3 regions of the Streptomyces sp. NPDC096324 genome follow, and region 1 is predicted to be linked to each of the others. Evidence: predicted binding sites of a transcription regulator. Region 1 holds the regulator's gene; each other region holds the start of a gene.
What was found. The regulator HrcA, encoded in region 1, represses chaperone genes, less so after heat shock. The targets are predictions, from matches to a motif close to TTNGCACTCNGNNNNNCNGAGTGCNAA.
Positions count from the first base shown of each region.

Region 2: a site for HrcA is predicted at 3,837-3,863, ahead of groL (chaperonin GroEL). Genes of this name have one in related genera too.
Region 3: a site for HrcA is predicted at 6,773-6,799, ahead of groES (co-chaperone GroES). Genes of this name have one in related genera too.

Region 1 is NZ_JBIWFK010000003.1:590,912-600,797, forward strand. Features, by position in the region: gene hemW (radical SAM family heme chaperone HemW) at 1-449, shown strand, start outside; gene ACIQ7M_RS09930 (DUF3097 domain-containing protein) at 601-1,407, opposite strand; gene ACIQ7M_RS09935 (MBL fold metallo-hydrolase) at 1,439-2,161, opposite strand; gene hrcA (heat-inducible transcriptional repressor HrcA) at 2,338-3,354, shown strand; gene dnaJ (molecular chaperone DnaJ) at 3,355-4,491, shown strand; gene ACIQ7M_RS09950 (nitronate monooxygenase) at 4,601-5,695, shown strand; gene ACIQ7M_RS09955 (16S rRNA (uracil(1498)-N(3))-methyltransferase) at 5,692-6,441, shown strand; gene ACIQ7M_RS09960 (VOC family protein) at 6,491-6,883, shown strand; gene ACIQ7M_RS09965 (hypothetical protein) at 7,029-7,586, shown strand; gene ACIQ7M_RS09970 (S41 family peptidase) at 7,660-9,886, shown strand, end outside.
Region 2 is NZ_JBIWFK010000007.1:188,218-198,103, forward strand. Features, by position in the region: gene ACIQ7M_RS20745 (glucosyl-3-phosphoglycerate synthase) at 35-979, opposite strand; SAM riboswitch class I at 1,185-1,341, shown strand; gene thrC (threonine synthase) at 1,359-2,657, shown strand; gene ACIQ7M_RS20755 (MoaD/ThiS family protein) at 2,654-2,929, shown strand; gene ACIQ7M_RS20760 (cold-shock protein) at 3,371-3,574, shown strand; gene groL (chaperonin GroEL) at 3,989-5,611, shown strand; gene ACIQ7M_RS20770 (NADH:flavin oxidoreductase) at 5,911-7,032, shown strand; gene ACIQ7M_RS20775 (DUF397 domain-containing protein) at 7,113-7,316, opposite strand; gene ACIQ7M_RS20780 (helix-turn-helix domain-containing protein) at 7,300-8,139, opposite strand; gene ACIQ7M_RS20785 (hypothetical protein) at 8,262-8,468, shown strand; gene ACIQ7M_RS20790 (hypothetical protein) at 8,511-9,098, opposite strand; gene ACIQ7M_RS20795 (PTS transporter subunit EIIC) at 9,133-9,886, opposite strand, start outside.
Region 3 is NZ_JBIWFK010000005.1:55,851-65,736, reverse strand. Features, by position in the region: gene ACIQ7M_RS14475 (response regulator transcription factor) at 1-345, opposite strand, end outside; gene ACIQ7M_RS14470 (WhiB family transcriptional regulator) at 735-1,064, shown strand; gene ACIQ7M_RS14465 (LysR family transcriptional regulator) at 1,328-2,239, opposite strand; gene ACIQ7M_RS14460 (MOSC domain-containing protein) at 2,319-2,987, shown strand; gene ACIQ7M_RS14455 (SDR family oxidoreductase) at 3,218-3,991, shown strand; partial or broken gene ACIQ7M_RS14450 (ester cyclase) at 4,124-4,417, shown strand; gene groL (chaperonin GroEL) at 4,543-6,168, opposite strand; gene groES (co-chaperone GroES) at 6,320-6,628, opposite strand; gene ACIQ7M_RS14435 (polysaccharide deacetylase family protein) at 6,942-7,694, opposite strand; gene ACIQ7M_RS14430 (polysaccharide deacetylase family protein) at 7,715-8,692, opposite strand; gene ACIQ7M_RS14425 (methyltransferase domain-containing protein) at 8,784-9,886, shown strand, end outside.

The DNA of each region.
Region 1 (9,886 bases):
TGTCGGCGGCGGGCTTCGAGTGGTACGAGGTGTCGAACTGGGCCACCGCCGGCTCGTCGGACAGCCGCTGTCTGCACAACGAGCTGTACTGGCGGGGCGCCGACTGGTGGGGCGCGGGTCCCGGCGCGCACAGCCACGTCGGCGGTGTTCGCTGGTGGAACGTGAAACATCCGGGCGCCTACGCGGCGGCACTGGCCGAGGGCCGCTCCCCGGGGGCCGGCCGTGAGCTCCTCTCCGGCGAGGACCGCCGGGTCGAGCGGATCCTCCTCGAACTGCGGCTGCGCGAGGGCTGCCCGCTCTCCCTGCTCCGCCCCGACGGCCTCGCGGCCTCCCGCCGCGCCCTGTCCGAAGGCCTCCTCGAAGCCGGCCCGTACGACGCGGGCCGCGCCGTCCTCACCCTCCGCGGCCGCCTCCTCGCGGACGCCGTGGTCCGGGACCTGGTGGACTGAACGGCGGGGACCCTGCCCCGGAGGGCACCGCTGACCGCCGTCGGGCCCGCATCACCGCCGTCGGGCCCGGGTCATCACCGCCGGACCCGGGGACCCGGCTGCCGGGCCCCGAGAACCGGCCGCCGCACACGGGTCACCGGCCACCGGTCCGTCACTCCGGGGCCGTGACGAAGTCGATCAGTTCCTCCACCCGGCCCAGCAGGGCCGGTTCCAGGTCCTTGTAGGAGTGGACCCGGGACAGGATGTGCTGCCAGGCCGCGCCGGTGTTCTCCGGCCAGCCCAGGGCCCGGCACACGCCCGTCTTCCAGTCCTGGCCGCGCGGGACCCGGGGCCAGGACGGGATGCCGACGGAGGACGGCTTCACGGCCTCCCAGACGTCGATGTACGGGTGGCCGAGCACCAGGGCGTGCTCGCTCGTGACCGCCTCCGCGATCCGGGACTCCTTCGAACCCGGGACCAGGTGGTCCACGAGGACGCCGAGCCGGGCGTCCGGGCCCGGGGAGAACGCGTCGACGACCGCCGGGAGGTCGTCGACACCCTCCAGGTACTCCACGACCACGCCCTCGACGCGCAGATCGTCACCCCAGACCCGCTCGACCAGTTCGGCGTCGTGACGGCCCTCGACGTAGATGCGCCCGGCGCGCGCGACCCGGGCGCGGGCGCCGGGGACCGCCACCGAGCCGGACGCCGTACGACTGGGGCGCACCGGCGCGGAGGCCGTGGGGCGGACCAGGGTCACCACCCTGCCCTCCAGCAGGAAGCCACGCGGTTCCAGCGGGAACACCCGGTGCTTGCCGAAGCGGTCCTCCAGGGTCACCGTGCCCGCCTCGCAGCGGATCACCGCGCCGCAGAAGCCGGTGCCGGGCTCCTCGACGACCAGACCCGGGTCCGCCGGGACCTCGGGCACGGGCGGGGACTTCTTCCACGGCGGGGTCAGGTCCGGAGAGTACTGGCGCATTCGGATGACGATAGGAGAAGCCCGGCGACGCTCACCGCGACACGCCGAAACGCGCGGCCAGGGCGTCCCGTTGGGACCGTACGAACGCGGCGTCCACCACCGCCCCGTGCCCGGGGACGTACAGCGCCTCCTCGCCGCCCAGCGCGAGCAGCCGGTCCAGAGCCGCCGGCCAGCGCGACGGTACGGCGTCGGGGCCCGCCTGCGGCTCGCCCGACTCCTCGACCAGGTCGCCGCAGAACACCACCGCCGGGTCGCCCGGCACGACGGCCACGAGGTCGTGGGCGGTGTGGCCCTCGCCCGTCCGGACCAGCCGGACCCCGACGCCGCCGAGATCCAGGTCCCAGGTGTCCCGGACGAAGCGGTGGGGCCGTACGAGGGTGTCGGCCGCCTCCTCCGCGGACCGCGGGTCGAGACCGTTGCGCACCGCGTCCGCGCACAGCTCCTCGCGGCCGCGTCCGTACACCTCCGACGAGCCGTCGGCGGCGAGGATCTCCACGCCCGCGAAGGCGGCCGCGCCGAAAACGTGGTCGAAATGCGGGTGGGTGAGCGCGATATGGGTCACACGCGCGCCGGTCAGGACCCGCGCATCGGCGCGCAGCGCGGCGCCCTCCGCGAGGCTCGACCCGGCGTCGATCATCAGCACCGCCTCCTCGCCGACGACGAGCCCCGCCGTGCAGTCCCAGTCCGGAAGCCGCCGTCGCCCCACCCGGGGCGCCACCCTTTCCCACCCGAGCTCTTCCCAAGTCAGCCTCATGCGGCGACGCTAACGGTGACCGGGTGCCGTGCACGACCTCGCAGGCCCGCCCTTGCCCGGGGCGTGCCTCACCGCCGTACACTGGGCCGGGGAACGTTGGCACTCGCGTGCGCTGAGTGCCAGGCGAATGCCACGAAGGCCACGAAGACCATCGAGTCGACTTCTGGAGGTGCGCGATGCTCAGTGAACGCAGGCTCGAGGTGCTGCGCGCCATCGTCCAGGACTACGTGGGCACCGAGGAGCCGGTCGGTTCCAAGGCGCTCACCGAGCGGCACCGTCTCGGCGTCTCGCCGGCGACCGTCCGCAACGACATGGCGGTCCTGGAGGACGAGGGGTACATCGCCCAGCCGCACACCAGCGCCGGGCGCATCCCCACGGACAAGGGGTACCGCCTCTTCGTCGACAAGCTCGCGGGCGTCAAGCCGATGACCGCGCCCGAGCGCCGCGCCATCCAGAACTTCCTGGACGGCGCCGTCGACCTGGACGACGTCGTCGGCCGGACCGTGCGGCTGCTCGCGCAGCTCACCCGGCAGGTGGCCGTCGTGCAGTACCCCTCGCTGACCCGTTCGACCGTGCGCCACGTGGAGCTGCTGTCGATGGCTCCCGCGCGGGTGATGCTCGTGCTGATCACGGACACCGGCCGGGTCGAACAGCGCATGATCAACTGTCCGGCGCCGTTCGGTGAGACGTCGCTGGCGGACCTGCGGGCCCGGCTCAACAGCCGGGTCGCGGGGCGTCCCTTCGCGGACGTCCCGCAGCTCGTCCAGGACCTCCCGGAAGCCTTCGAGGCGGAGGACCGGGGTACGGTCTCGACGGTGCTCTCCACCCTGCTGGAGACACTCGTCGAGGAGACCGAGGAGCGCCTGATGATCGGCGGTACCGCCAATCTCACGCGATTCGGACATGACTTCCCTCTCACCATCCGGCCGGTGCTCGAAGCACTGGAGGAGCAGGTCGTGCTCCTCAAGTTGCTTGGAGAGGCCGGGGATTCGAGCATGACCGTGCGAATCGGGCACGAGAACGCGTATGAGGGACTCAACTCCACGTCCGTGGTCTCCGTCGGCTACGGTTCGGGCGGCGAGGCAGTAGCCAAACTCGGCGTGGTCGGCCCGACCCGCATGGATTACCCGGGAACGATGGGAGCGGTACGAGCGGTGGCACGGTACGTCGGACAGATCCTGGCGGAGTCTTAAGTGGCCACGGACTACTACGCCGTACTCGGCGTGCGCCGCGACGCGTCCCAGGACGAGATCAAGAAGGCGTTCCGGAGGCTCGCTCGCGAGCTGCACCCGGACGTCAATCCCGATCCGAAGACGCAGGAGCGGTTCAAAGAGATCAACGCCGCGTACGAGGTGTTGTCGGACCCGCAGAAGAAGCAGGTCTACGACCTCGGCGGCGACCCGCTGTCCCAGCAGGGCGGCGGTGGCGCCGGTGGCTTCGGCCAGGGCGGCTTCGGGAACTTCTCGGACATCATGGACGCGTTCTTCGGCACGGCGTCGCAGCGCGGACCGCGCTCGCGCACCCGCCGGGGCCAGGACGCCATGATCCGGCTGGAGATCGAGCTCGACGAGGCGGCCTTCGGCACCACGAAGGACATCCAGGTCGACACGGCCGTCGTCTGCGGCACCTGCAACGGCGAGGGCGCGGCCCCCGGCACCGCGGCGCAGACCTGTGACATGTGCCGCGGCCGTGGCGAGGTGTCCCAGGTGACGCGGTCCTTCCTGGGCCAGGTCATGACCTCGCGGCCGTGTCCGCAGTGCCAGGGCTTCGGCACCGTCGTCCCGACCCCGTGCCACGAGTGCGCGGGCGACGGCCGGGTCCGCTCCCGCCGCACCCTCACGGTCAAGATCCCGGCCGGTGTGGACAACGGCACCCGCATCCAGCTCGCGGGCGAGGGCGAGGTCGGCCCCGGCGGCGGTCCCGCCGGCGACCTGTACGTGGAGATCCACGAACTGCCGCACTCGATGTTCCAGCGACGCGGCGACGACCTGCACTGCACGGTCACGCTTCCGATGACCGCGGCGGCCCTCGGCACCAAGGTGCCGCTGGAGACGCTCGACGGCATGGAGGAGGTCGACATCCGCCCGGGCACGCAGTCCGGCCAGTCGATCCCGCTGCACGGCCGGGGTGTCACGCACCTGCGGGGCGGCGGCCGCGGCGACCTCATCGTGCACGTCGAGGTCATGACGCCGACCAAGCTCGACCCGGAGATGGAGCGGGTGCTGCGCGAGCTGGCGCAGATGCGTGGCGAGGAGCGGCCCACCGGTCAGTTCCAGCCCGGTCAGCAGGGGCTCTTCTCCCGGCTGAAGGACGCCTTCAACGGCCGCTGATCCAAGTGGGGCACGGGGCCCGAAGCGCCCCGTGCCCTCCACGTCGGAGGCCGTATCCGGCCGGGCGACCGGATTCGGACTTGTCCGGGGGACGTGACAACATGCCGTCATGTCCACCGCGCTGACCGATCTCTTCCCTCACCCGATCGTGCAGGCCCCCATGGCGGGCGGAGTCTCCGTCCCGCAGCTCGCGGCCGCCGTGTCCGAGGCCGGCGGGCTCGGCTTCCTCGCGGCGGGGTACAAGACCGCCGACGGCATGTACCAGGAGATCAAGCAGCTGCGCGGGCTGACCGGCCGTCCCTTCGGCGTCAACCTGTTCCTCCCGCAGCCCGAGCACGCGGACGCCGCCGCGGTCGAGGTGTACGCGCACCAGCTCGCCGGCGAGGCCGCCTGGTACGAGACCGAGCTCGGGGACCCGGACGGCGGCCGGGACGACGGCTACGACGCCAAACTCGCCGTCCTCCTCGACAACCCGGTGGCGGCGGTCTCCTTCCACTTCGGCGTCCCGAAGCCGGAGGTGCTCGAGTCGCTGCGGCGCGCCGGCACCCTCACGCTGGTCACCGCCACCACGGCCGAGGAAGCCCTCGGTGTGGAGCGGGCCGGCGCCGACGTGGTCGTCGTGCAGGGCATCGAGGCCGGCGGACACCAGGGCACCCACCGGGACAACCCCGAGACGGACGGCACGGGCGTCGGCCTGCTCACGCTGGTCGCGCAGGTCCGCGAGAGGGTGGGGATCCCGGTCGTCGCGGCCGGCGGCATCATGCGCGGCAGCCAGATCGCCGCCGTCCTCGCCGCGGGCGCGGACGCGGCCCAGCTCGGCACCGCCTTCCTCGCCACCCCCGAGTCCGGCGCGAGCGCCGTCCACAAGCAGGCGCTGACCGACCCCCTCTACGTACGGACGGAGCTCACGCGCGCCTTCTCCGGACGCCCGGCGCGGGCGCTGGCCAACCGCTTCATGCGCGAGCACGGCCCGTACGCCCCCGCCGCCTATCCCGAGGTCCACCACCTCACCGTGCCGCTGCGCAAGGCGGCGGCCAAGGCGGGCGACGCGCAGGGCATGGCACTGTGGGCGGGGCAGGGCCACCGCATGGCCCGCGACCTGCCCGCCGGGCAGCTCGTGGAGGTACTGAACGCAGAAATCGCGGCCGCCGAGACAGCGTTGTCGGCCGTCGCCGAGATCCCGGAAGAAGGTGCGGCCCGATGACGGCACCGGTGTTCCTCGTCGAGCACTTCGACACGGACGGAGAGGGACGCCACGTCCTCGACGGACCCGAGGGACGGCACGCCGTCTCCGTGAAACGGCTGCACACCGGTGAGGACGTCGTGCTCACCGACGGGGCCGGGCGCCGGGCGGAGTGCGTGGTCCTCGGCACGGAGGGCAAGGACCGGCTGATCGTGCGGATGGGCACGGTCACCGAGGAGGCGCCCGGGGAGCCGCGCGTCACGGTCGTCCAGGCCCTGCCCAAGGGGGACCGGGGCGAAGTGGCCGTCGAGACCATGACCGAGACCGGCGTCGACGCGATCGTCCCGTGGGCCGCCTCCCGCTGCATCACGCAGTGGAAGGGCGAGCGGGGTCTCAAGGCGCTCGGCAAGTGGCGCGCCACCGCCCGGGAGGCCGGCAAACAGTCCCGGCGGGCACGCTTCCCGGAGGTCGCGGACGCGATGACGACCAAGCAGGTTGCCGCACTTCTCGCCAAAGCCGATCTCGCCGCCGTGCTCCACGAGGACACCGCCCTCGGCACCGAGCCCTTCGCGACCGCAGCGCTCCCCGCCTCCGGTGAGATCGTCCTGGTGGTCGGCCCCGAGGGCGGGATCTCCGCCGACGAGGTCGCCCTCTTCACCGAGGCCGGCGCGAAGACCTTCCACCTGGGGCGCACGGTGCTGCGCACCTCGACGGCCGGGACCGTGGCGACCGCGCTGCTGCTGGCCCGCAGCGGCCGCTGGTCCTGACCCGCCCGCCGTCGGCAGGACCTGACATCCGCGCATCGAACGAGGAGCCATGGAACTCGCTCAGGTACGACTGCTCGTCTCCGACTTCGCCACCTGCTACCGCTTCTACTCCGAAGTCCTCGGCCTCAAGCCCCAGTCGGGCGCGGCCGAGGGACCGTACGAGAAGTTCAGTCCGGTCACCGGGTCCGCGGGCATCGCCCTCCAGGACCGGGCCATGATGACGGAAATACTGGGTGAACTCGGCGACGCCGTGACCGGACACCGGTCGCTGGTGGTGCTGCGGGTCGACGACCTCGACACCTACTGCGAGCAGGTCGTCTCGCGCGGCGCGGACCTCCTGCACGGCCCGGCCCCCATGACGGACCGCATGCGCGTCGCCCACCTCAAGGACCCCGAGGGCAACCTGGTGGAACTCCAGGAGTGGCTGCTGATGCTCGGCTGACGGCCGGCCAGAAGCCGTCCGCAGCCGAGGAAAGCGGGAACCATATGGCCTCCCCGGCCCGCCGGGCAACACCTTCGGGTGGTTGTGCCCCCGATGGCCGCATGCGGTCTACCGCGCGTCGGCCCGCGGTGGCACGCTGCCGTCCATGGGGGCTTCGAGGTATTTCAGACACCGGACGAGGCGCGGGCGGGTCCTGACGGCCGTCGGGCTGGGAGCGGCCGGAGTGTTCGCCGTGACCGGGTGCGAGCCCGTGGACGGACTCAGCACCGCGACCGTGGCCTACACGACCGACCAGAAGGCCACCGGCGAGCTGAAGAACCGGCACGTGGACGTCAGGTGGCTCACCTGCACCGCGAGCCTGGGCAACGCCGGCAAGGCCTACACGCCGGGGAAGTCGCACTCGCCGAGCGAGAACACCGTGGCGACCGTCGACTGCCAGGGCCAGACCGGTGACGGCCGGGCCATCACCGTCAAGGGCAAGGTCACCCGCGCCGTCAACGGCGCCTGTGTACGCGGAGATCTGCGCGCCACCGTCGGCGGACAGCAGATCTTCCACGTCAAGGGCCTCGGCGACTGCGGTGCCGGACCCACCCCGCCGGTCACCTACCACCCCGGGCAGCCCAACCCCACCGTCACCGTCACCGTGACGAAGACGATGTGGTGCAAGGGCGACCCCACCTGCTGGCCCTCGCAGGGCAAGTGACCTGCCGGACCGTACGCCGATCAAGTGATTCGAACCTCTACCCGGGCCACACGCGGCTGCATAGGGTGACCGGGTGACCGATTCCGCAGCCTCCGCGTACATCCGGTTTCCACATCTGCACGGCGAGTTGGTCGTCTTCACAGCCGAGGACGACATCTGGGCCGCCCCGGTCGACGGCGGGGGCCGCGCCTGGCGGGTCAGCGCCGACAACGTCCCGGTCAGCCATCCACGCATCTCCCCGGACGGTAGGACCGTCGCCTGGACGTCGACGCGTGACGGAGCCCCCGAGGTCCACGCGGCCTCCCTGGACGGCGGTCCCGCGAAACGGCTGACCTACTGGGGCAGCGTGAAGACCCAGGTGCGCGGCTGGACCCCCGACGGACAGGTCCTCGCCCTCAGCACCCAGGGACAGGCCAGCCTGCGCCGCACCTGGGCCCGGTCCGTCCCGCTCGACGGCGGCCCCGCGACGACCCTCCCGTACGGGCCCGTCGGCGACGTCGCCCACGGCGAGAACGGTGTCGTCCTGCTGTCCGCCCCGATGGGCCGCGAGGCCGCATGGTGGAAGCGGTACCGGGGCGGCACGGCGGGCAAGCTGTGGATCGACCGGGACGGCGACGGAGAGTTCGTCCGGCTGCACGAGGACATCGACGGCAACATCGAATACCCCTTCTGGGCCGGCGAGCGGATCGCGTTCCTCTCCGACCACGAGGGCGTCGGCGCCCTGTACTCCTCCCTCGCCGACGGATCCGGCCTGAGCCGCCACACCCCCCTCGACTCCTTCTACGCCCGCCACGCCGCCACCGACGGCAGCCGTGTGGTGTACGCGTCCGGCGGCGAACTGTGGCTCCTGGACGGCCTCGACGGCGCCGAGCCGCGCCGCCTCGACCTCCGGCTCGGCGGCCAGCGCGTCGACCAGCAGCCGCACCCCGTGAGCGCCTCGCGCTGGTTCTCCGCCGCCGCGCCCGACCACACCGGACGCGGCAGCGCGGTCTCCGTGCGCGGCGCCGTCCACTGGGTCACCCACCGCTCGGGACCGGCCCGCGCGCTCGCCGCCGAACCCGGCGTCCGCGCCCGGCTGCCCCGCACCTTCCGCGCCGAGGGCGAGGAACACGTCGTGTGGGTGACCGACGCGGAGGGCGACGACGCCCTCGAATTCGCCCCCGCCACCGGAGTCGCCCCCGGCGCCACCCCGCGACGGCTCGCCGCCGGCGCGCTCGGCCGGGTCCTCGGCCTCGCCATGGCGCCCGACGGGAGCCGCGCCGCCGTCGCCTCGCACGACGGGCGCGTGCTGCTCGTCGAGCGCGAGAGCGGCGAGGTCCGCGAGGTCGACCGCAGCGAGGACGGCGACGTCACCGGACTCGTCTTCTCGCCCGACTCCGCCTGGCTCGCCTGGTCGCACCCCGGCCCCCGCCCGCTGCGCCAGCTCAAGCTCGCCAACACCACCGACCTGTCGGTGACCGAGGCGACCCCGCTGCGCTTCCGGGACTACGCGCCGGCGTTCACCCTCGACGGCAAGCACCTCGCCTTCCTGTCGGCCCGCGCCTTCGACCCCGTCTACGACGAGCACGTCTTCGACCTGGCCTTCGTCGGCGGCTCCCGGCCGTATCTGATCACCCTGGCCGCGACGACCCCGTCGCCCTTCGGACCCCAGCGGCACGGCAGGCCCTTCGAGGCGCCCGACAAGGACGAGACGCCCGACAGCGAGGGCACCCCCAGCACCCGCATCGACCTGGACGGACTCGCCGACCGGATCGTGCCCTTCCCCGTCGAGGCCGCCCGCTACTCCACGCTGCGCGCCGCCAAGGACGGACTGCTGTGGCTGCGCCACCCCGTGCGCGGCGTCCTCGGCGCCTCCCGCGCCACCCCGGACGACCCGGACCCCAAGACCGAACTGGAGCGGTACGACCTCGCCCAGCAGCGCATCGAGCATCTCGCCGCCGACGCCGACCACTTCACCGTCACCGGAGACGGCAAGCGGGTCCTGCTGTGGACCGACGGAAAGCTCAAGGTCGTCCCCAGCGACCGGCGTGCCTCGAACGACGACGAGAGCGACACGAACATCACCGTCGACCTGTCACGGGTGCGCCAGTACGTCGACCCGGCCGCCGAGTGGCGCCAGATGTACGACGAGACGGGCCGCCTCATGCGGGACAACTTCTGGCGCCCGGACCTCGGCGGTGTCGACTGGGACGGCGTCCTCGACCGGTACCGGCCGGTCCTGGAGCGGGTCGCCACCCACGACGACCTCGTCGACCTGCTGTGGGAGGTCCAGGGCGAACTCGGCACCTCCCACGCGTACG
Region 2 (9,886 bases), on a different contig from region 1:
CGGCCGTATGCGATCGGCGGCCGTCGGCGCCGGACTACGCGGCTTTGCGCGTCTGGTACTCGGAGATTTCGCTCATCGGCGGCCTTTCCTCCGTGTCCACGGAGTACGTGCGCGGCCGGAAACCGTCGCGGTCGCGCTCGAACTGGGTGAGGGCGGGGCGGATCAGGTGCCCGCGCGCCAGCCGGAGCTGTGCGGTGCGGTAGATGGCGGCGGCCATGCGGCCGAGCGCCTGGCCGTCCTGGTGGCGGTGTTTGCGCACCCCGACGTCGACCTGGGCGAGGGCGTCGAGGCCCACCAGGTGCAGGGCGTCGACGAGCATGCCCAGTTCGACGCCGTAGCCGACGGGGAAGGGGAGCTGTTCGAGCAGCGAGCGGCGGGCCGCGTACTCGCCGCCGAGCGGCTGGACGAAGCCCGCGAGCTGCGGCCAGTGCATGTTCAGGAGCGGGCGGGCCATCAGCTCGGTGACCCGGCCGCCCTGCCCGCCGCCGCCGGCCAGCGGGCGGTCGTACATGGCCTTGACCAGGTCGACGCCGGGTTCGGTGAGCAGCGGGCCCACGATCCCGGAGACGAAGTCGGACGAGAACTCCTTGAGGTCCGCGTCGATGAAACAGACGATGTCGCCGCTCGTCACGAGCAGCGACCGCCACAGCACCTCGCCCTTGCCGGGCACGGCCGGGATCCGCGGGAGGATGTCGTCGCGGTGCACGACCCGCGCGCCCGCGGCGGCGGCGACCGCGGCGGTGCGGTCGGTCGAGCCGGAGTCGACGACGACGATCTCGTCGACGAGGGGCACCTGCTGCATCAGGTCGTGGCGGATGATCGCGACGATCTCGCCGACCGTCTCCTCCTCGTTGAGCGCGGGCAGCACGACACTCACCGTCGACCCGGTGACGCGTTTGGCTGCCATGATCCTGTGGAGCGGGCGGTCGGTCGCGGACCAGGAGCGTGTGCTCAGCCAGCTTTCGACTTCTCTCAGCACCGTCTGCGGCTCCTCACTGTCTGATCACACGCTCTCATCGGCGTGCCCGCTGCGGCCAGCGGCAGATCGATTGCCGTCGTCTCGCGGTTCGGACGACTATCTCAACTGTCCTGGCCTTCGGTTACAGTCTTGAACAACGCGCATGACCATCGCATGTCCTGGATCGTCGGCGCGTATCGTGTTCAACAGTTCAACAATCAAATACCGCTCATCCAGAGGGGCAGAGGGATACGGCCCGATGAAGCCCCGGCAACCCTCCAGCCGGTCTCGTACCGATCGATGTCGATCGCGTCGCGAGGCTCCCGGCTAGGGAAGGTGCCAAATCCGTCTCACGGCGAAGTGCGCCGTGAGGAAGATGAGGAGAAAGGGCCTCGCCTCCATGGCTGCGCAGACAGTTGCAAGCACCACGAACTCCGCGGACGCGGTAGACCTCGGACCGGCCGCGGCGCTTTCCTGCCGCGAGTGCGGACACCGCGTCCCGCTCGGTCCGGTCTTCGCCTGCGAGGAGTGTTTCGGCCCGCTGGAGATCGCCTACGACTTCTCGGCCTACGACACCGAAGAACTCCGCAAGCGCATCGAAGCGGGACCCGCGAACATCTGGCGCTACGCGCCGCTGCTGCCCGTCCCCGCGGACGTGGCGGACAAGCCGAACATCAACCCCGGCTGGACCAAGCTCGTCCGGGCCGACAACCTGGCCCGTGAGCTCGGCGTCGACGCCGGAAAGCTCTTCGTCAAGGACGACTCCGGCAACCCGACGCACTCCTTCAAGGACCGCGTCGTCGCCCAGGCCATCGAAGCGGCCCGCGCCTTCGGATTCACCACCCTCTCCTGCTCCTCCACCGGCAACCTCGCCGGAGCGGTGGGCGCCGCGGCGGCCCGTGCCGGCTTCCGTTCCTGCGTGTTCATCCCGCACGACCTGGAGCAGGGCAAGGTCGTCATGGCCGCGGTCTACGGCGGCGAGCTCGTCGGCATCGAGGGCAACTACGACGACGTGAACCGTTTCTGCTCCGAGCTGATCGGGGACCCGGCCGGCGAGGGCTGGGGCTTCGTCAACGTCAACCTGCGGCCCTACTACGCCGAGGGCTCCAAGACCCTGGCGTACGAGATCTGCGAGCAGCTCGGCTGGAAGCTCCCCGACCAGCTCGTCGTGCCGATCGCCTCCGGCTCCCAGCTCACGAAGATCGACAAGGGGCTCCAGGAGCTGATCAAGCTCGGCCTCGTCGAGGACAAGCCGTACAAGATCTTCGGCGCCCAGGCCGAGGGCTGCTCCCCGGTGTCCGTCGCCTACAAGGCCGGCCACGACGTCGTACGGCCGCAGAAGCCGGACACCATCGCCAAGTCGCTCGCCATCGGGAACCCGGCGGACGGCCCGTACGTGCTCGACATCGCCCGGCGTACCGGCGGTGCGGTGGAGGACGTGAACGACGAGCAGATCGTGGACGCGATCAAGCTGCTCGCGCGCACCGAGGGCATCTTCGCGGAGACGGCGGGCGGTGTGACCGTCGGTGTCACCCGCAAGCTGATCGAGAACGGCCTCCTGGACCCGGCCCTCACCACGGTCGTGCTGAACACCGGCGACGGCCTCAAGACCCTGGACGCGGTGGCCTCCGACACCGGGCTGACCGCGACCATCCGCCCGAACCTCGACTCCTTCCGAGAGGCTGGCCTCGCATCATGAGCGTCAACGTCCGCATCCCCACCATCCTGCGCACCTACACCGGTGGCGCCGCCGAGGTGACGGCCGAGGGCGCGACCCTCGCCGAGGTCATCAGCGACCTGGAGAAGAACCACACGGGCATCGCCGCGCGCGTCCTGGACGACCAGGGCAAGCTGCGCCGCTTCGTCAACGTGTACGTCAACGACGACGACGTGCGCTTCGAGCAGGGACTGGAGACGGCGACTCCGGACGGTGTCGGCGTTTCGATCATTCCGGCCGTCGCCGGAGGCTGATCGTTACCCTCGGTAATGCCGAACACATTGCGTTCACAGAATTGCCCCCTCCGTGAGACAAGCGGAGGGGGCAATTCTGTAGGGTTGAACGCGCTAGAGTTGGGGAAGTCGCTTCAATTTTGATGTTGGTTTCATGCCGGGCGCATATGAGTGACCGTTCTCCGGGCGACAAGAAGTAGCCAAAGTGACTCACCTTTTTGGGCATTTTATGGCATTTGCGGGGCCCGACTTGCCCTGAATCCTTGCACATTCTCCGCATATCATTGATCGGCCATGCCCAGAATTCTCGTCCGATTGACCTGTTGCAGAGGGCAGTTGGACAGATACATTCAGCCGCGGTCGACGCGTTCCGGCGCACACCCCCAACCGTTGGGGGGTGAGGTCTGACCCGGATCCGCGAAGTGCGGATCTGTGCAAGGGCCAGTAATAGGGGAGTTAGGCATGGCTCAGGGCACCGTCAAGTGGTTCAACGCGGAGAAGGGGTACGGCTTCATCGCGGTCGACGGTGGTGCGGACGTCTTCGTGCACTACAGCGCGATTCAGATGGACGGCTACCGCACCCTTGAAGAGGGTCAGCGAGTGGAGTTCGAGATCTCGCAGGGCCAGAAGGGTCCGCAGGCGGACATGGTCAAACTCGCCGTTTGATCGGGCGCGAACGACCACCGACTCACTCACGCACGAGGGGCCCGCATCCCACCAGGGGTGCGGGCCCCTCGTGCGTCCTCGGTCGGCCTCCCGCCCCGCGTACGCCCGCGCGCCCCGGTGTGGACCCGTGCGGGGACTGGGTCGGGGGGCTGTTTTCGTGAGAGGCGCTCGCGCCCGCCCGTCGCCCGACCGCCACCCCTCGATGAGCTCGCTTTCGCGAGCGCACCTTGCACTCGACGGGGTCGAGTGCTAATCATTGGCGTTAGCACTCTCCCAGTGAGAGTGACAGAACTTGGATCGGGCCGGCGAGGCTCGCGGGCCTGTGGGGCAAGGAACCACAGGGCACGAGGGCCGTCCGTCGCGGGCGCGGGCGCGATCCGGAGCAATCCACCCCGTCCGGGAGGACCACTTCACATGGCCAAGATCATCGCGTTCGACGAGGAGGCACGGCGCGGCCTCGAGCGCGGCATGAACCAGCTCGCGGACGCCGTCAAGGTGACGCTCGGCCCCAAGGGTCGCAACGTCGTTCTCGAGAAGAAGTGGGGCGCCCCCACGATCACCAACGATGGTGTCTCCATCGCCAAGGAGATCGAGCTCGAGGACCCGTACGAGAAGATCGGCGCCGAGCTGGTCAAGGAAGTCGCCAAGAAGACGGACGACGTCGCCGGCGACGGTACGACCACGGCGACCGTGCTGGCCCAGGCGCTCGTGCGCGAGGGTCTGCGCAACGTCGCCGCCGGCGCCAACCCGATGGCTCTCAAGCGCGGTATCGAGAAGGCCGTCGAGGCCGTCTCCGGTGCCCTGCTGGAGCAGGCGAAGGATGTCGAGACCAAGGAGCAGATCGCTTCCACGGCCTCCATCTCCGCCGCCGACACCCAGATCGGCGAGCTCATCGCCGAGGCGATGGACAAGGTCGGTAAGGAAGGCGTCATCACCGTCGAGGAGTCCCAGACCTTCGGTCTGGAGCTGGAGCTCACCGAGGGTATGCGCTTCGACAAGGGCTACATCTCGGCGTACTTCGCCACCGACATGGAGCGTATGGAGGCCGTCCTCGACGACCCGTACATCCTGATCGCGAACTCCAAGATCGCGAACGTGAAGGACCTGCTCCCGCTCCTCGAGAAGGTCATGCAGGGCGGCAAGCCGCTGCTGATCATCGCCGAGGACGTCGAGGGCGAGGCCCTGTCGACCCTGGTCGTCAACAAGATCCGTGGCACCTTCAAGTCCGTCGCCGTCAAGGCCCCGGGCTTCGGTGACCGCCGCAAGGCCATGCTCGGCGACATCGCCATCCTCACGGGCGGCGAGGTCATCTCCGAGGAGGTCGGCCTCAAGCTGGAGAACGCGGGTCTGGACCTGCTGGGCCGTGCCCGCAAGGTCGTCATCACCAAGGACGAGACCACGATCGTCGACGGCTCCGGCTCTGCCGACCAGGTCGCCGGCCGTGTGAACCAGATCCGTGCCGAGATCGAGAACTCGGACTCGGACTACGACCGCGAGAAGCTCCAGGAGCGTCTGGCGAAGCTGGCCGGCGGCGTGGCCGTCATCAAGGCCGGTGCCGCCACCGAGGTCGAGCTCAAGGAGCGCAAGCACCGCATCGAGGACGCCGTTCGCAACGCGAAGGCGGCCGTCGAGGAGGGCATCGTCGCCGGTGGTGGCGTGGCCCTGCTCCAGGCTTCCTCGGTCTTCGAGAAGCTCGAGCTCACCGGTGACGAGGCGACCGGCGCCAACGCCGTCCGTCTGGCCCTGGAGGCCCCGCTCAAGCAGATCGCCGTCAACGGTGGCCTCGAGGGTGGCGTCATCGTCGAGAAGGTGCGCAACCTTCCCGTCGGCCACGGCCTGAACGCCGCGACCGGTGAGTACGTCGACATGATCGCCGAAGGCATCATCGACCCGGCGAAGGTGACGCGTTCCGCTCTGCAGAACGCCGCCTCCATCGCCGCGCTGTTCCTGACCACCGAGGCCGTCATCGCCGACAAGCCGGAGAAGGCCTCCGCGGCCGCTCCGGGCGGCATGCCGGGCGGTGACATGGACTTCTGATCGACCCCGGTCGATCAACCGTCCTGACGTTCCGAGGGCGGCACCTTCCCGCGAGGGAGGGTGCCGCCCTCGGGCGTTTCCCGGCCCGGCCCCGACGTCTCCCGCGACGTCTCGCGGGGGCGGGGCGGCCCCGTGACGTGGCCCGGATCACAGGAATGAGTCCGGGGGCGGCGGAATGCCCCGCCCGGTGCGGAGGTTGACGCTGACGAGCAGTTGATGCATGTGCACATACCGCACGGAATCTCCTGTATCGCAGACCACTCGACGTCATACCGACCACCTCTCCTAGGAGCCCCCACGTGACCGCTGACGCCGCGTCCCGCGCAGCCGAGATCCTGTCCCGTCCCGTCTCCATCAACGGCCTGACCGTCCCGAACCGGATCGCCATGGCCCCGATGACCCGGATGTTCTCGCCGGGCGGCGTACCGGGAGAGGACGTGGTCGGCTACTACTCCCGCCGTGCCGCCGCGGGCGTCGGCCTGATCGTCACCGAGGGCACCTACGTCGGCCACGACTCGGCCGGACAGAGCGACGCGGTGCCGCGCTTCCACGGCGAGGACCAGCTCGCCGGATGGGCGAACGTCGCCGACGCCGTGCACACGGCGGGCGGCACGATCGTCCCGCAGCTCTGGCACATAGGCATGGTCCGCAAGACCGGCGAGCCGCCCTTCACCGACGCCCCGCCGGTCGGCCCCTCCGGCCTCTACAAGGAGGGTGCCGAGGTCACCGGCAAGAGCATGACCCAGCAGGACCTCGACGACGTCATCGAGGCGTTCGCCACGGCTGCCGCCGACGCCGAGCGCATCGGCTTCGACGGTGTCGAACTCCACGGCGCCCACGGCTACCTGCTCGACCAGTTCCACTGGGCGGGCACCAACCGGCGCGAGGACGCCTACGGCGGCGACCCGGTGGCCCGTACGAAGTTCTCGGCGGAGATCGTCGCCGCGGTGCGCGCGGCCGTCTCGCCCGAGTTCCCCGTCATCTTCCGCTACTCGCAGTGGAAGCAGCAGGCGTACGACGCCCGGCTCGCGGAGACCCCGGAGGAGCTGGAGGCGATCCTCGCCCCGCTCGCCGCGGCCGGAGTGGACTCCTTCCACGCCTCCACGCGCCGCTACTGGGTGCCCGAGTTCGACGGCTCCGACCTCAACCTCGCCGGCTGGACGAAGAAGCTGACGGGCAAGCCCACCATCACCGTCGGCTCGGTCGGGCTGGACGGCGACTTCATCAAGGCCTTCGTGGGCGAGGGCTCGCCGGTCAAGGGCATCGACGACCTCCTCGACCGCATGGAGCGCGACGAGTTCGACCTGGTGGCCGTCGGCCGCGCGCTCCTCCAGGACCCGGAGTGGGCCGCGAAGGTCCTGGCCGGCCGCTTCGACGAGCTCGCGCCGTACGACGCGGCGGCGCTGGGCTCGCTGAGCTGACAGCTTCCCGGAAACGGGGGGAACGGGGGAGGGACGGCGCCCGCTGTACGCGGGTGCCGTCCCTTTTTGCGCTCTTCCGGTCAGCCGAGGTGCGCGACGAAGGCACCCCAGGCTGCGGCACCGAAGGCGATCACCGGGCCGGGGTTCTTGGAGTCCCGGACCGGGACGAGGTCGGGGTGGCTCACGCCGAGGGCGACTTCCAGGCAGTCGCCGCCGCTTGCTCCGCTGTAGCTGGACTTGTGCCAAGTGGCCTTGCTCAGGGCGTACTCAGGGCTGTCGCTCATGCGCGTAATCCTCTGCCACCGAGTGGACCAGAGCCAGTGATTCGTGCGGTGAGAGTGCGCTGGCCGCAAGGAGATGGAAGGTCAGGTCGTGGTGGGCGACAGTGGCCGGGTCGTCTTCCAGTCGGCCTGTTCCCAGACCTTGCAGGTAAGCAAGAGGTGCTGCGCCGTCGAAGGTCATCAGCTTGAGGGAGCCCTCCATGGCCATGTGGGCTCCTGCTGCGAAGGGCAGCACTTGCACGATGACCCTGTGCTCCTCGGCCAGGGTGGCAATGTGACGTAAGGCCTCGGCCATGACCGGCCACGTCCCGACCCTTCGGCGCAGTACAGCCTCGTCAAGGATCGCCCACAACAACGGCTTTGTTGGATCGTCGAGCAGGCGTGCACGGTCCAGCCGGGCCGCGACCAAGTCATCGATGGCCTGCACTGTTGCCGTCGGGAGACCCCGCCGGAACATCGCCTGGGCATACCCCCGTGTCTGCAACAGGCCGGGGACGAGCGCCGGCGCATACTCCCTGATCGCCGCCGCCAAGGCCTCCGCCTCCGCCGCTTCGACGAAGTGGTCCGGGTACTTCGACCTGGCCAGGGCCCTGCAATTGCGCTCGAAGAAGCCCCTGGTTCCGAGGATCTCGTCTATCCGGACGGCGTATTCGAGCTGCAACCGCCGTGTCCCCGACTCCAGTTGGCCGATGAACGAACCGCTGACGAAGAGCGGTTCGCCCAGTTCGGACTGGCTGAGGCCGGCGTTCTCGCGGGCGTGCCGCAGCTCCGCGCCGATCATGGCGCGCGGGGAGGAGGAGGGGTCGAGGTCCTTGGGGTGGGGCATGGCGACTTCCCGTCCAACAGGTGGGGTTGTTGGAGCGCCGACTCTGGCCAGGCTACGGGCATGCCGGTCACGCTGGGTGGTGAAAGGGAACACTCAGCGTGGAGGGATCGGTGGGTATGGAGATGACGTCCGGCGAGGAGTACGCGATCGACGTGCGGGACGGACGGCTCGGGCAGGTGATGGGGCGCGAGGGCGGTCTCGTACAACTGCGGCCGCCCGGCGGGGGGATCGAGTGGGACTGTCCGCCCGAGGCCCTCGGGGAGGCTCCGCCGGGCGAGGTGCTGCGGGCCCGGGTGCGGCGGCTCAACGCGGAGGGGCGGCTGCCCTGACCCGGTGCCGGGCACGGGGCCCGCTCTCGGGCCCCGGCTTGCCTAGAGATTCCCCATGGGCTCGATGTCGACCTTGACCGGGGTGCCCCAGATCCGCAGCACCTCGTAGTCGGTGAACTCGTGGACGAGGCGGTAGGCCATGCCGGGGCGGGGGGCCCGGCGCTCGGCGGCGAGGAAGCGCTCGGCTTCCTGGCGGTCGCGGCGGGGGGTGCCGCACAGGAGCCACGTCTGGCCGTTCCAGACCTCCGGGAGCCAGCGCTGCTGGGGCTGGGGGCGGTCGCCGCGCACGCCGTAGCGGGACATCGTGCGGTCGGGCAGCTCGTCCGGGGCGGGCGCCCGGCCGTGCGTGTACGCGTCGTTGACCTCGGTGCGGCGGGCGGTGCGGCGGCGGGTCTCGCAGAGCAGACAGCGGTCCGGGGCACTCTCGTCCACCGGGCCGTTCGGGTGCTCGGAGCAGCGGGTGGTCGGCTTGGCCGTCGTCACCGTCTCGTCCAGCAGGTCCAGGGCCCGCTTCAGGTCCGCCTTGACCTCGTGCAGCTTGGCGTCGGGGGTGTCGGCGTTCAAGGCGTCGCCGTGCTCTCCGAGCAGCCGCAGAGCACGGCCCAGGGCGGTCAGCTGTGCGTGGTTCATGCCCCCAGCCTCGCACGCGCCACCGACAGCACGGCTACACGGCGGCCTGCTCCGCCCGCCGGGCCGGTGACCGGCCGTCGAGGCCGCTGTCGAGCCCGCCGTCGAGACCGTTGTCGCGGATGCCGCCGAGGCCGAAGAAGTAGGTGGCCGCGAAACCGACCACGTACCCCGTCAGCAGACCGCCCGCGTAGATGGCCGCGGTGACGGCGAGGCCCCGGTTGCCGGACAGCAGCGGGAACAGGGCCAGCCCTGAGGGGCCGATGGCGGTCGAGCCGACGTGGTCGCCCAGCATCGAGAAGAAGCCGATGAACGCGCCGCCCGCCGCTCCGCCCGCGCAGGCCGTGACGAAGGGCCGGCCGAGGGGAAGGGAGACTCCGTAGATCAGGGGTTCGCCGACGCCGAGGAGACCGGCCGGGAGCGCCGATCTGATCGTCGTGCGCAGCGAGGTGTCGTGGCGCAGCCGGACGTACACCGCGAGGGCGGCGCCGACCTGGCCCGCGCCCGCCATGGCGAGCACGGGCAGCAGGACGGTGTAGCCCTGCTGCTCGATGAGCGTGGTGTGGATGGGGATGAGGGCCTGGTGCAGGCCGAGCATCACCAGGGGGAGGAACAGGGCGCCGAGGACGAGCCCGGCGAGGGCGCCGGTGGTGGAGAGCAGCCAGGCGGCGGCGGTGCCGATGGCGGCGGAGAGCTCACCGGCCGCGTACATCAGCGCGTACAGGGTCACCAGGCCGGTGAGCAGCACGGTCAGGGTGGGGGTGACCAGGACGTCCAGGGTGGGCGGGACC
Region 3 (9,886 bases), on a different contig from region 1:
CACGGTGGCGCGCAGCTCCGCCCGCGAGGCGTCCTTGTGGAGATAGCCGCGGGCACCGGCGGCGACGGCGAGCGCCACACCGTCCAGGTCCTCGGCGACGGTGAGCATGATGATGCGCGCACCGGGGTCGGCGGACAGCAGCCGCCTGACCGTCTCCACGCCGCCCAGTCCGGGCATACGTACGTCCATCAGAATCAAATCCGAACGGTCGGCTCCCCAGCGGCGGAGGACTTCCTCGCCGTTGGCCGCCGTCGTCACACGCTCGACACCGGGCACGGTCGCGACCGCGCGGCGGAGCGCCTCTCGGGCAAGCGGGGAGTCGTCGCAGACGAGGACGGATGTCATGACCGTCCTCCGCAGCTGATGCGCGTCACCTTGAGCCTCCAGGCTGTTACGAATCGTCACCTGTGCGGTCGACACTCGCAGGCGGATATGTCCACCTACCCGAGCGCTTGTTCCTTCAACCGCCTCAGCCATCTCAACGATGGTCACTCGAAAGAGTTACGGGGCAGCCGGTCGTCATCGGCACTGTACGTGAGGGCGCGGACACGGTGCAGACATGCGCGCCGACCCTCAACGTTTCATCACAACCCATGCCCCATTTAGCCTGTTTTCTTCCCATTTGCTGGTGTCTGAGGCTAGATTCGCAATGAGTCATATTTTCATCTCCTTAGATCGTAGATGTACGGTCGGTGGGCACAGAGCAGCCCAGAACGGCAACAAGGGGACACGCAATGGCAGATTTCTCCCGCCTTCCCGGTCCGAACGCGGACCTCTGGGACTGGCAGCTCCTCGCGGCTTGCCGAGGGGTCGACAGCTCGCTCTTCTTCCACCCGGAGGGTGAGCGTGGTGCGGCACGGAGCGCTCGTGAGAACTCGGCCAAAGAGGTCTGCATGAGATGCCCGGTACGCGCGGAGTGCGCGGCACACGCGCTCGCGGTGCGCGAACCGTACGGCGTGTGGGGCGGACTGACCGAGGACGAGCGCGAAGAGCTCATGGGACGGGCACGCAACCGACTGGTCTCGGCGGCGGCCACGGGAAACGCTTCCGCTTCGAACACCTGAAGGAACGTTTCTTCTCTGACGGTGCGTACTGCTTCGGTACGTACGGGTGAGTGCGTACGGCTTCGGTACGCGCACCGGGCGGGTGCGCACGGACCGGAGGTGCGTACGAGGACGCACGCACGGCGTGTGTACGGAGCACAGAACACGCACGGGCATGCGCACGGAGCACAGGACACGCACGGCATGCGCGCGGAGCGCAGGAGGAGTCGAGCCCGGCCACGACGGCCCGGCTGTCTCGCGAACCCCGGGCGCCGGGGGAAGTGCTAGCCGGCGGAGGACTGGCGGACGGCCGCTCGTGCCAGCCGGTCCAGCGTCGCGGCCACCGCCGGTACCTCGGCGAGGTCCGGGAGGGTGAGAGCGACGATCTCGCGGCGCACCGCGGGCTCCACCGTCACGGTCCGGGCCCCCTTCGGACGTACGGACTCGATCGCGAGCTCCGGCAGGACGGCGACGCCCAGTCCCGCGCCCACGAGCCCGACCACCGCCGGATAGTCGTCGGTGGCGAAGTCGATGCGGGGCTCGAACCCCGCGTCCCGGCAGACCTCGACGAGCTGGCCGCGGCAGCGCGGGCAGCCCGCGATCCACGACTCGCCGGCGAACTCGCCGATCGCGACCGACTCCGCGCGCGCGAGCCGGTGCCGCTCGGGCACCAGGCCGACAAGACGGTCCATCAGCAGGGGCCGTACGACGAGGTCGTCCCATTCCTCGGCGCCCGGAGCGCTCTCGTAGCGGAAGGCGAGCGCGATGTCGCAGTCGCCGGCCCGGAGCTTCTCCACGGACTCGGGCGGTTCGGCCTCCTCCAGGGAGACACGCGTGCCGGGGTGGGCCTCGCGCAGCGCGGCGAGTGCGGTGGGGACGAGGGTGGAGCTGCCGCTGGGGAAGGAGACGAGGCGGACGCGGCCCGCGCGCAGGCCGGCGATCGCGGCGACCTCCTCCTCCGCGGCCGTGAGGCCGGCCAGGATGCTCGCCGCGTGCTTGACCAGGGCCTCACCCGCCTGGGTGAGACGCATCTCGCGGCCCGTCCTGACGAGCAGCGGGGTGCCCACGGACGACTCCAGAGCCTTCATCTGCTGGCTGACGGCGGGCTGGGTGCAGCCCAGTTCGCGGCCCGCCGCCGAGAAGGAACCGGTGGTGGCGACGGCGCGCAGGACGCGGAGATGACGAGCCTCGATCACCCTTCGAGCATAAGCGCATCTTGGGTTGGGCGCCGAATATCACGTCGACGCTTTGAGGCGGATCGCCTAGCTTGGTCCCATGAAGCTTCTGTCGCTGAATGTGGGCCGGGCGCGGGCCGTCCCGTACACGGACCAGCCCGAGGGCGTGACCGGCATCGACAAGCGGCCGGTCGACGGTCCGGTTCGCGTGACGGCGCCGGGGCCCAAGGGCGCCGGCGGGAGCGGGCTGGCCGGGGACACCGTGTGCGACCTGCGGCATCACGGGGGCGACGACCAGGCGGTGTACGCGATGGCGCGCGAGGACCTCGACGACTGGGAGCGCGAACTCGGCCGGACGCTGCCGAACGGCGTGTTCGGCGAGAACCTCACGACGCTGGGTCTTGACGTGTCCGGCGCGCTGATCGGTGAACGCTGGCGGATCGGTTCCGGACTCGTCCTGGAGGTCACCTGCGGGCGCATCCCGTGCCGCACCTTCCAGGAGCACCTCGGCGAGAAGCGCTGGGTCAGGCGTTTCACGCAGCGGGGTGCCCCGGGCGCCTATCTGCGGGTGATCGAACCCGGCGAGATCAGCTCCGGGGACCCGGTCGAGATCGTGCACCGGCCCGGCCACGATGTCACCGTCGCCGTCCAGTTCCGCGCCGCGACGACCGAACGGGAGCTGTTGCCGAGGCTGTTGGCGGCGGGTACGGCCCTGCATCCGGAGTCGCTGGCGGCGGCGCGGGAGTACGTGGCGAAGTACGGCGGGTAGGTCCGGCCGAGCCGGCGGCCCCGGGGTGCCGGCGGGCGCGGCTCCTGCCTCCGGAGGCCGGCGGCCCGGGCTCCGGAAGCCGACGGGCCCCGGCCCGGAAGCAGACCGGCGCCGCCCCGGAAGCCGGCCGGCCCCGGCTCCGGAAGCCTGGCGTGAAGGACCCGTGGAGCGGGTCGGGAGGCCGATGCCGTGGGGCGGCGGGGGCCACGGCCGGTCGGTAACGTTGCGCCATGACAACGGCTCTGATTACGGGATCGACCGCGGGAATCGGTGCCGCCTTCGCGCGGCGGCTCGCGGCGGACGGGCACAACCTCGTGCTGGTGGCGCGGGACACGAAGCGGCTGCGCGAGCAGGCGACCGAGCTGCACGACCTGCACGGCATCGAGGCGGAGGTGCTCACCGCGGACCTGGCGACGGACGCGGGCATCGAGGAGGTCGCCGCCCGGCTGTCCGACCGCAGGAACCCGGTCGACCTGCTGGTCAACAACGCCGGCTTCGGCAACAAGGGCCGCTATCTGGACGTGTCGATGGCGGACGAGCTGAAGATGCTCAAGGTGCACTGCGAGGCGGTGCTCCGGCTGACGTCGGCGGCGACCGAGGCGATGCGGGAGCGCGGCCGGGGTGGGGTCGTCAACGTGGCGTCGGTGGCCGCGTTCGTGCCGCGCGGTACGTACGGGGCGTCGAAGGCGTGGGTCGTGCAGTTCACGCAGGGCGCGGCGAAGGATCTCGCGGGCAGCGGGGTGCGCCTGATGGCGCTGGCGCCGGGCTTCGTGCGCACCGAGTTCCACGAGCGAGCGGGGATGGGCACGGACAACATCCCGAACTGGATGTGGCTGGACGCCGACAAGCTGGTCGCGGTGGCGCTCGCCGATCTGGCCCGCGGCAGAACCCTGTCGGTCCCGGATCCGCGGTACAAGGTACTGATGGGCGTGGTGAAGGTGACGCCGCGCGCGCTGCTGGGCGGGATCTCGTCGAGGACGGGGCGCAAGTACGGGCCTCAGTGAACCGGAGTACGGCCCTCGGTGAGCCGGGGACAGCCGGGCCGGGGTTCGCGATGATCGCGCGGTGGGTGGTGCCGCCCCTCCGGTGGGAGGATTGATGGTGTTTCGACCGGAGCGAGAGCCGGAGGCGGCGCCATGACTTTCGTACAGCTCATTGACGGCAGAACCAGTCGGTTCGACGAGATGAACCAGCTGATGGACACCTGGGTCGAGAAGACCAACGGCAAGCGGACAGCAACGCGCGGAGTCGTCGGCAAGGACCGCTCGGACGCGAACCACTTCGTGGAGATCGTGGAGTTCCCGTCGTACGAGGAAGCGATGAAGAACTCGAAGATGCCGGAGACGGAACAGATCTTCCAGGAGATGGTGGCGCTCTGCGACGGGATGCCGACCTTCACGGACCTGGACGTGGTGCGCGACGACAAGCTCTGACAGCGGCGAACCCCGTGGAGCGGGAACCCGTGGAACGCGGGAGGTCCCCGTTCCGCCCGGAACGGGGACCTCTTCACGACGTCACACCCCGGGGGACGTGACCGCGCTCATGACGTCGGACGTCAGTGGGAGTGCCCGTGGCCGCCGTGACCGGCGTCGCCCTCGTCCTCGGCCGGCTTCTCGACGACCAGGGTCTCGGTCGTGAGGAGCAGCGAGGCGATGGAGGCGGCGTTCTCCAGGGCGGAGCGGGTGACCTTCACCGGGTCGATGACGCCGGCCTTGACCAGGTCGCCGTACTCGCCGGTGGCGGCGTTGAAGCCCTGGCCCTTGTCGAGCTCGGCGACCTTCGAGGTGATGACGTAACCCTCGAGGCCGGAGTTCTCGGCGATCCAGCGCAGCGGCTCGACGGCGGCGCGGCGCACGACCGCGACACCCGTGGCCTCGTCGCCGGTCTTGCCGAGGTTGCCCTCGAGGACCTTGACGGCGTGGACGAGCGCGGAGCCACCACCGGAGACGATGCCCTCCTCGACCGCGGCGCGGGTCGCGGAGATGGCGTCCTCCAGACGGTGCTTCTTCTCCTTCAGCTCCACCTCGGTGGCGGCGCCGACCTTGATCACGCACACGCCGCCGGCCAGCTTCGCGAGGCGCTCCTGGAGCTTCTCGCGGTCCCAGTCGGAGTCGGTGTTCTCGATCTCGGCCTTGATCTGGTTGACGCGGCCGACGACCTCGTCGCTGCTGCCGGCACCGTCGACGATCGTGGTGTCGTCCTTGGTGACGGTCACGCGGCGGGCGCTGCCGAGCACGTCCAGGCCGACCTGGTCGAGCTTGAGGCCGACCTCTTCGGCGATGACCTGACCACCGGTGAGGGTGGCGATGTCGCCGAGCATGGCCTTGCGGCGGTCACCGAAGCCGGGGGCTTTCACGGCGACGGCGTTGAACGTGCCGCGGATCTTGTTCACGACCAGGGTCGACAGGGCCTCGCCCTCGACGTCCTCGGCGATGATCAGCAGCGGCTTGGAGGCGTTCGACTGGATGACCTTCTCCAGCAGCGGCAGCAGGTCCTGGATGGAGCTGATCTTGCCCTGGTGGATGAGGATGTACGGGTCGTCGAGGACGGCCTCCATACGCTCCTGGTCGGACACCATGTAGGGGGACAGGTAGCCCTTGTCGAAGGCCATGCCCTCGGTGAAGTCGAGCTCCAGACCGAAGGTGTTGGACTCCTCGACGGTGATGACACCGTCCTTGCCGACCTTGTCCATCGCCTCGGCGATGAGCTCGCCGACCTGGCTGTCCTGGGCGGAGAGCCCGGCCACGGCGGCGATGTCGGACTTGTCGTCGATCGGGCGGGCCGTCGCGAGGAGCTCCTCGGAGACGGCCTTGACCGCGGCGTCGATGCCCTTCTTCAGGAGGGCGGGCGACGCGCCGGCGGCGACGTTGCGCAGGCCCTCGCGCACGAGCGCCTGGGCGAGCACGGTGGCGGTGGTCGTACCGTCACCCGCGATGTCGTTGGTCTTGGTCGCCACCTCCTTCACGAGCTGCGCGCCGAGGTTCTCGAACGGGTCCTCGACCTCGACCTCGCGGGCGATGGTCACACCGTCGTTGGTGATGGTGGGAGCGCCGAACTTCTTGTCGATGACGACGTTGCGGCCCTTGGGGCCGATCGTCACCTTCACCGTGTCGGCAAGCTTGTTGACGCCGCGCTCAAGGGCGCGACGGGCGTCTTCGTCGAACTTCAGGATCTTCGCCATGGAAGCGGTTCAGCCCTCTCGGAAAATGTGGAGAACGAACCGCGCCCCCGGCGCCCGGCTGGAATGCTCGCGGGTGCCAGGGGCGCAGTTCACTGCAATGCTTGGTGCGGGGTTGCCCGGGGACTAGCCCCGAACTCCCTTACCAGGTGAATTACTTCTCGATGATCGCGAGCACGTCGCGAGCCGAGAGGACGAGGTACTCCTCGCCGTTGTACTTCACCTCGGTGCCGCCGTACTTGCTGTAGAGAACGATGTCGCCGACGGCGACGTCGAGCTCGACACGCTTGCCGTCCTCGATGCGGCCCGGGCCCACGGCCAGGACGACGCCCTCCTGGGGCTTCTCCTTGGCGGTGTCCGGGATGACCAGGCCGGAGGCCGTGGTCTGCTCGGCGTCGAGCGGCTGGACCACAATGCGGTCCTCGAGCGGCTTGATGGCAACCTTGGAGCTGGTGGTCGTCACGATCCGACCTCCCCCTTCGGAGATCTCACGGGGTTAACTGTCTGAGGTGGCGACCAGGTCGATCCGTCGTCGCGGGTGCCGGATCTGCCCGTCGCTGTTGGCACTCTCCAGGGGGGAGTGCCAGCACTGAGACTATGACTGTGATTAGCACTCGGTCAAGCGGAGTGCCAAAGGCGTCCGGCGTGGCGTGGGCCAGAAGGTGCAGGACCGCACCGAACGGACGCACTCCGGAGGCGGCTCTCCGGCGCGAGCCCGTGAAGCCGGTCCGCCACCCGGCGCTCCCGAAAGCCGAGAGCCGCTGCCGCCGGTGCCCCTAGAGGTAGTTCTCCAGCCGCGCCACGGTGAAGCCCTCGCGCTGGATCCTGCGGAGCAACCGGAGCGTGGCGTCCGTGAGACCGGGTTCGCCGGGGCCCGAGAGGATGTCGCCCGGCCGGAGCCGGTGCGCGTCGGCCGTCCTGCCGAGGACGATCGCGGCGACCCCGCAGTCGGCGGCGGCGCGCAGGGTGGTGTCGTCGTACCTCCCGTACGGGGGCCGCAGCAGCCGGGGCCGGACGCCGAAGCGCCGCGCGAGCTTCTCCTGCTGCCCGCAGATCTCGGCGCGCTGGCCGGCGTAGGGCAGACCGCGCAGGGTGGCGTGGTCGACGGTGTGGTTCTGGAGGCTCGCGCCCACCGAGCGGAGCCGGGCGAGACGCCCGTACCCGGGGCCGGCGACCCGGTCCGTGAGGAACATGCTGACCGGCAGGCGCAGTTCGCGGACCATGTCGGCGAACCGCGGGTCGCGCTCGGCCCCGTCGTCGTACGTCAGGAAGACCACCTTGTCGCGGGTGCGCACCTGGGTCACGACGGGCGGCAGTCCCGTGTCCGCGGCGCGCGCGGTGGTCCTGACGGTCACGTCCGGCGCCGGCGCGAGCGGGCTGGCCAGGCCCCAGCGGCGGTAGGCCGACTCCGTCGGGCGTACCCGCTGGGCGGCCTTCTTGCCGAGCCGTTCGATGGGGTCGACGGACTGCGCGCAGCCGCTGAGCAGTGCCGCCACGAGCAGCCCGACGACCGGGCCCCGGACCCTCACCGGCATCCGTACCCGCAGCCTCACAGGTAGTCCTCCAGGCGTGCGACCGCGTACCCCTTGGCGGTGACCGTCTTCAGGAAGCGGCGGAGCATGTCGGGCATGGTGCCCTTCCACTCCTCGCGGCCCTGGAAGTGGGTGAGGACGATGTCGCCGGGGTGCAGGTCCTGGTCCTCCTCGCGGTACTCCCAGTGGTCGGCGAAGACCTCCTCGTTCCAGAGGGGCGCGTACTCGATGCCGCAGGACCTGGCGGCGCGCAGGGTGTCCTGGTCGTAGTTGCCGTACGGCGGGCGGAAGACGGTCGGGCGCCTGCCGAACTCCTTCTCCATCACGTCCTGCATGCCGCAGATCTCACGCTTCTGCCGGGCGTAGGAGAGTGCGGGGAGGTAGGGGTGATGCAGCGTGTGGTTGTTGAGCGTGATGCCACGGTCGCGCATCTTCCGGAAGTAGCCGTAGTCGTCCTTGACGAGGAAGTCGCTGAGGAAGGCGGTGTACGGGATCTTCAGGTCGCTCGTCATCCGCAGGAACGCGGGGTCCTTCTCGGCGCCGTCGTCGACGGTGAGGAAGACGACCTTGTCCTTGGTGGGGACGGTGGTGAAGACCGGCGGCAGCCCCAGTTCCTCCTGGTCGTCCACCTCGAACCCCTCGCGGGCCTCGATGACCGGCTTCCTGGCGGGCGGTGCCGGGGGCGTCAGGGGCACCGCCGCCACGCCCCAGCGCCTGGCGACGGCGGCGCGCCGGGCCTGTGCCGCCCGGAGCCGGGAGGCGTATGCGGCGAGGGCGGCCGCGGGGCCGTCCGGCAGCGCGACCCGTGGCGCGTGGGCCGGTTCGGCGACTCCGCCTCCCCTTGCGCCTCCACCCGCACCTCCGGCTCCGGAGGCCGGGGCTGCGCCGGTCCCGGCGCAGCCGGACGCGAGGAGGGCGAGGGCGAGCACGCCGACTCCCCAGCGCGCACCAGCCCCGTTTGCGCCGGTTTTTTCATTTTGTCGTACGGGTCGCATGGAGCCGGATCCTCCCAGCTCACCGCCCCCGCGAGGGCCCCGACACCGCCGCGGGAAGCACACCGTCCACCGACTGGCCCACAATGGCCGGGTGAACGACGTCTCCTTCGCCCCTCTCCTCACCGCCGAGGGCCGCGCCCTGCTCGACGAGGTCCGCGCCACGGAACCGGCACAGGAACTGGCCGTCGCCACCCGGCTGCGCCGCGAGCACCCCGCCGAACTGGTCTCGGCGGCCCTCGGCCAGGCACGGCTGCGGCAGCGGGCGGCGGCGAAGTTCGGGGCCGAGGACGCCGGACGGATGTTCTTCACCCCGAACGGGGTCGAGCAGTCCACCCGGACGAGCGTGGCCGTGCACCGCGCCGAGCGGCTGCGCGCGCTGGGGGTCCGTTCCGTCGCCGACCTGTGCTGCGGCATCGGCGGTGATGCCATCGCGCTGGCCCGCGCCGGAATCCGTGTGCTGGCCGTCGACCGCGATCCGCTGACGGCCGCCGCCGCCCGCGCGAACGCCGACGCGCTCGGACTCGCGGACCTGATCGAGGTGCGCGAGAGCGACGTCACCGAGGTGGACACCGCGGCGTACGACGCCGTCTTCGTGGACCCGGCGCGCCGGGGCGGCCGGGGCCGGATCTTCGACCCCGAGGCCTACTCGCCGCCGCTGTCCTGGGCGGTCGGAGCGGCCCTGCGCGCACGCGTCGCCGCACTGAAGATCGCCCCCGGCATCCCGCACGAGGCGGTCCCCGCCGAGGCGGAGGCCGAGTGGATCTCGGACGGCGGGGACGTGAAGGAGGCGGTGCTCTGGTTCGGCACCGAGCCCGGCCTGGTGCGGGCCACCCTGCTGCCGGGCCCGCGCGAACTGCGCGGCCGCGGCCTGCCGGATCCGGCGGTCAGGGCGGTCGGGCGCTATCTGTACGAGCCGGACGGCGCCGCCATCCGCGCGCATCTGGTCGCCGAGGTGGCCGAGGAACTGGACGGCGGGCTGATCGACGAGACGATCGCCTACGTCACGGCGGACGCCCTGCGCCCGACCCCGTACGCCTCAGCGTACGAGATCACCGATCAACTCCCCTTCAATGTGAAGAAGTTGAAGGCGCTGCTACGGGAGCGGGAGGTCGGTGTGCTGACCGTCAAGAAGCGCGGGTCGGCCGTCGAGCCGGAGGAACTGCGCCGCAAGGTGAAGCCGCGGGGCCCGCACTC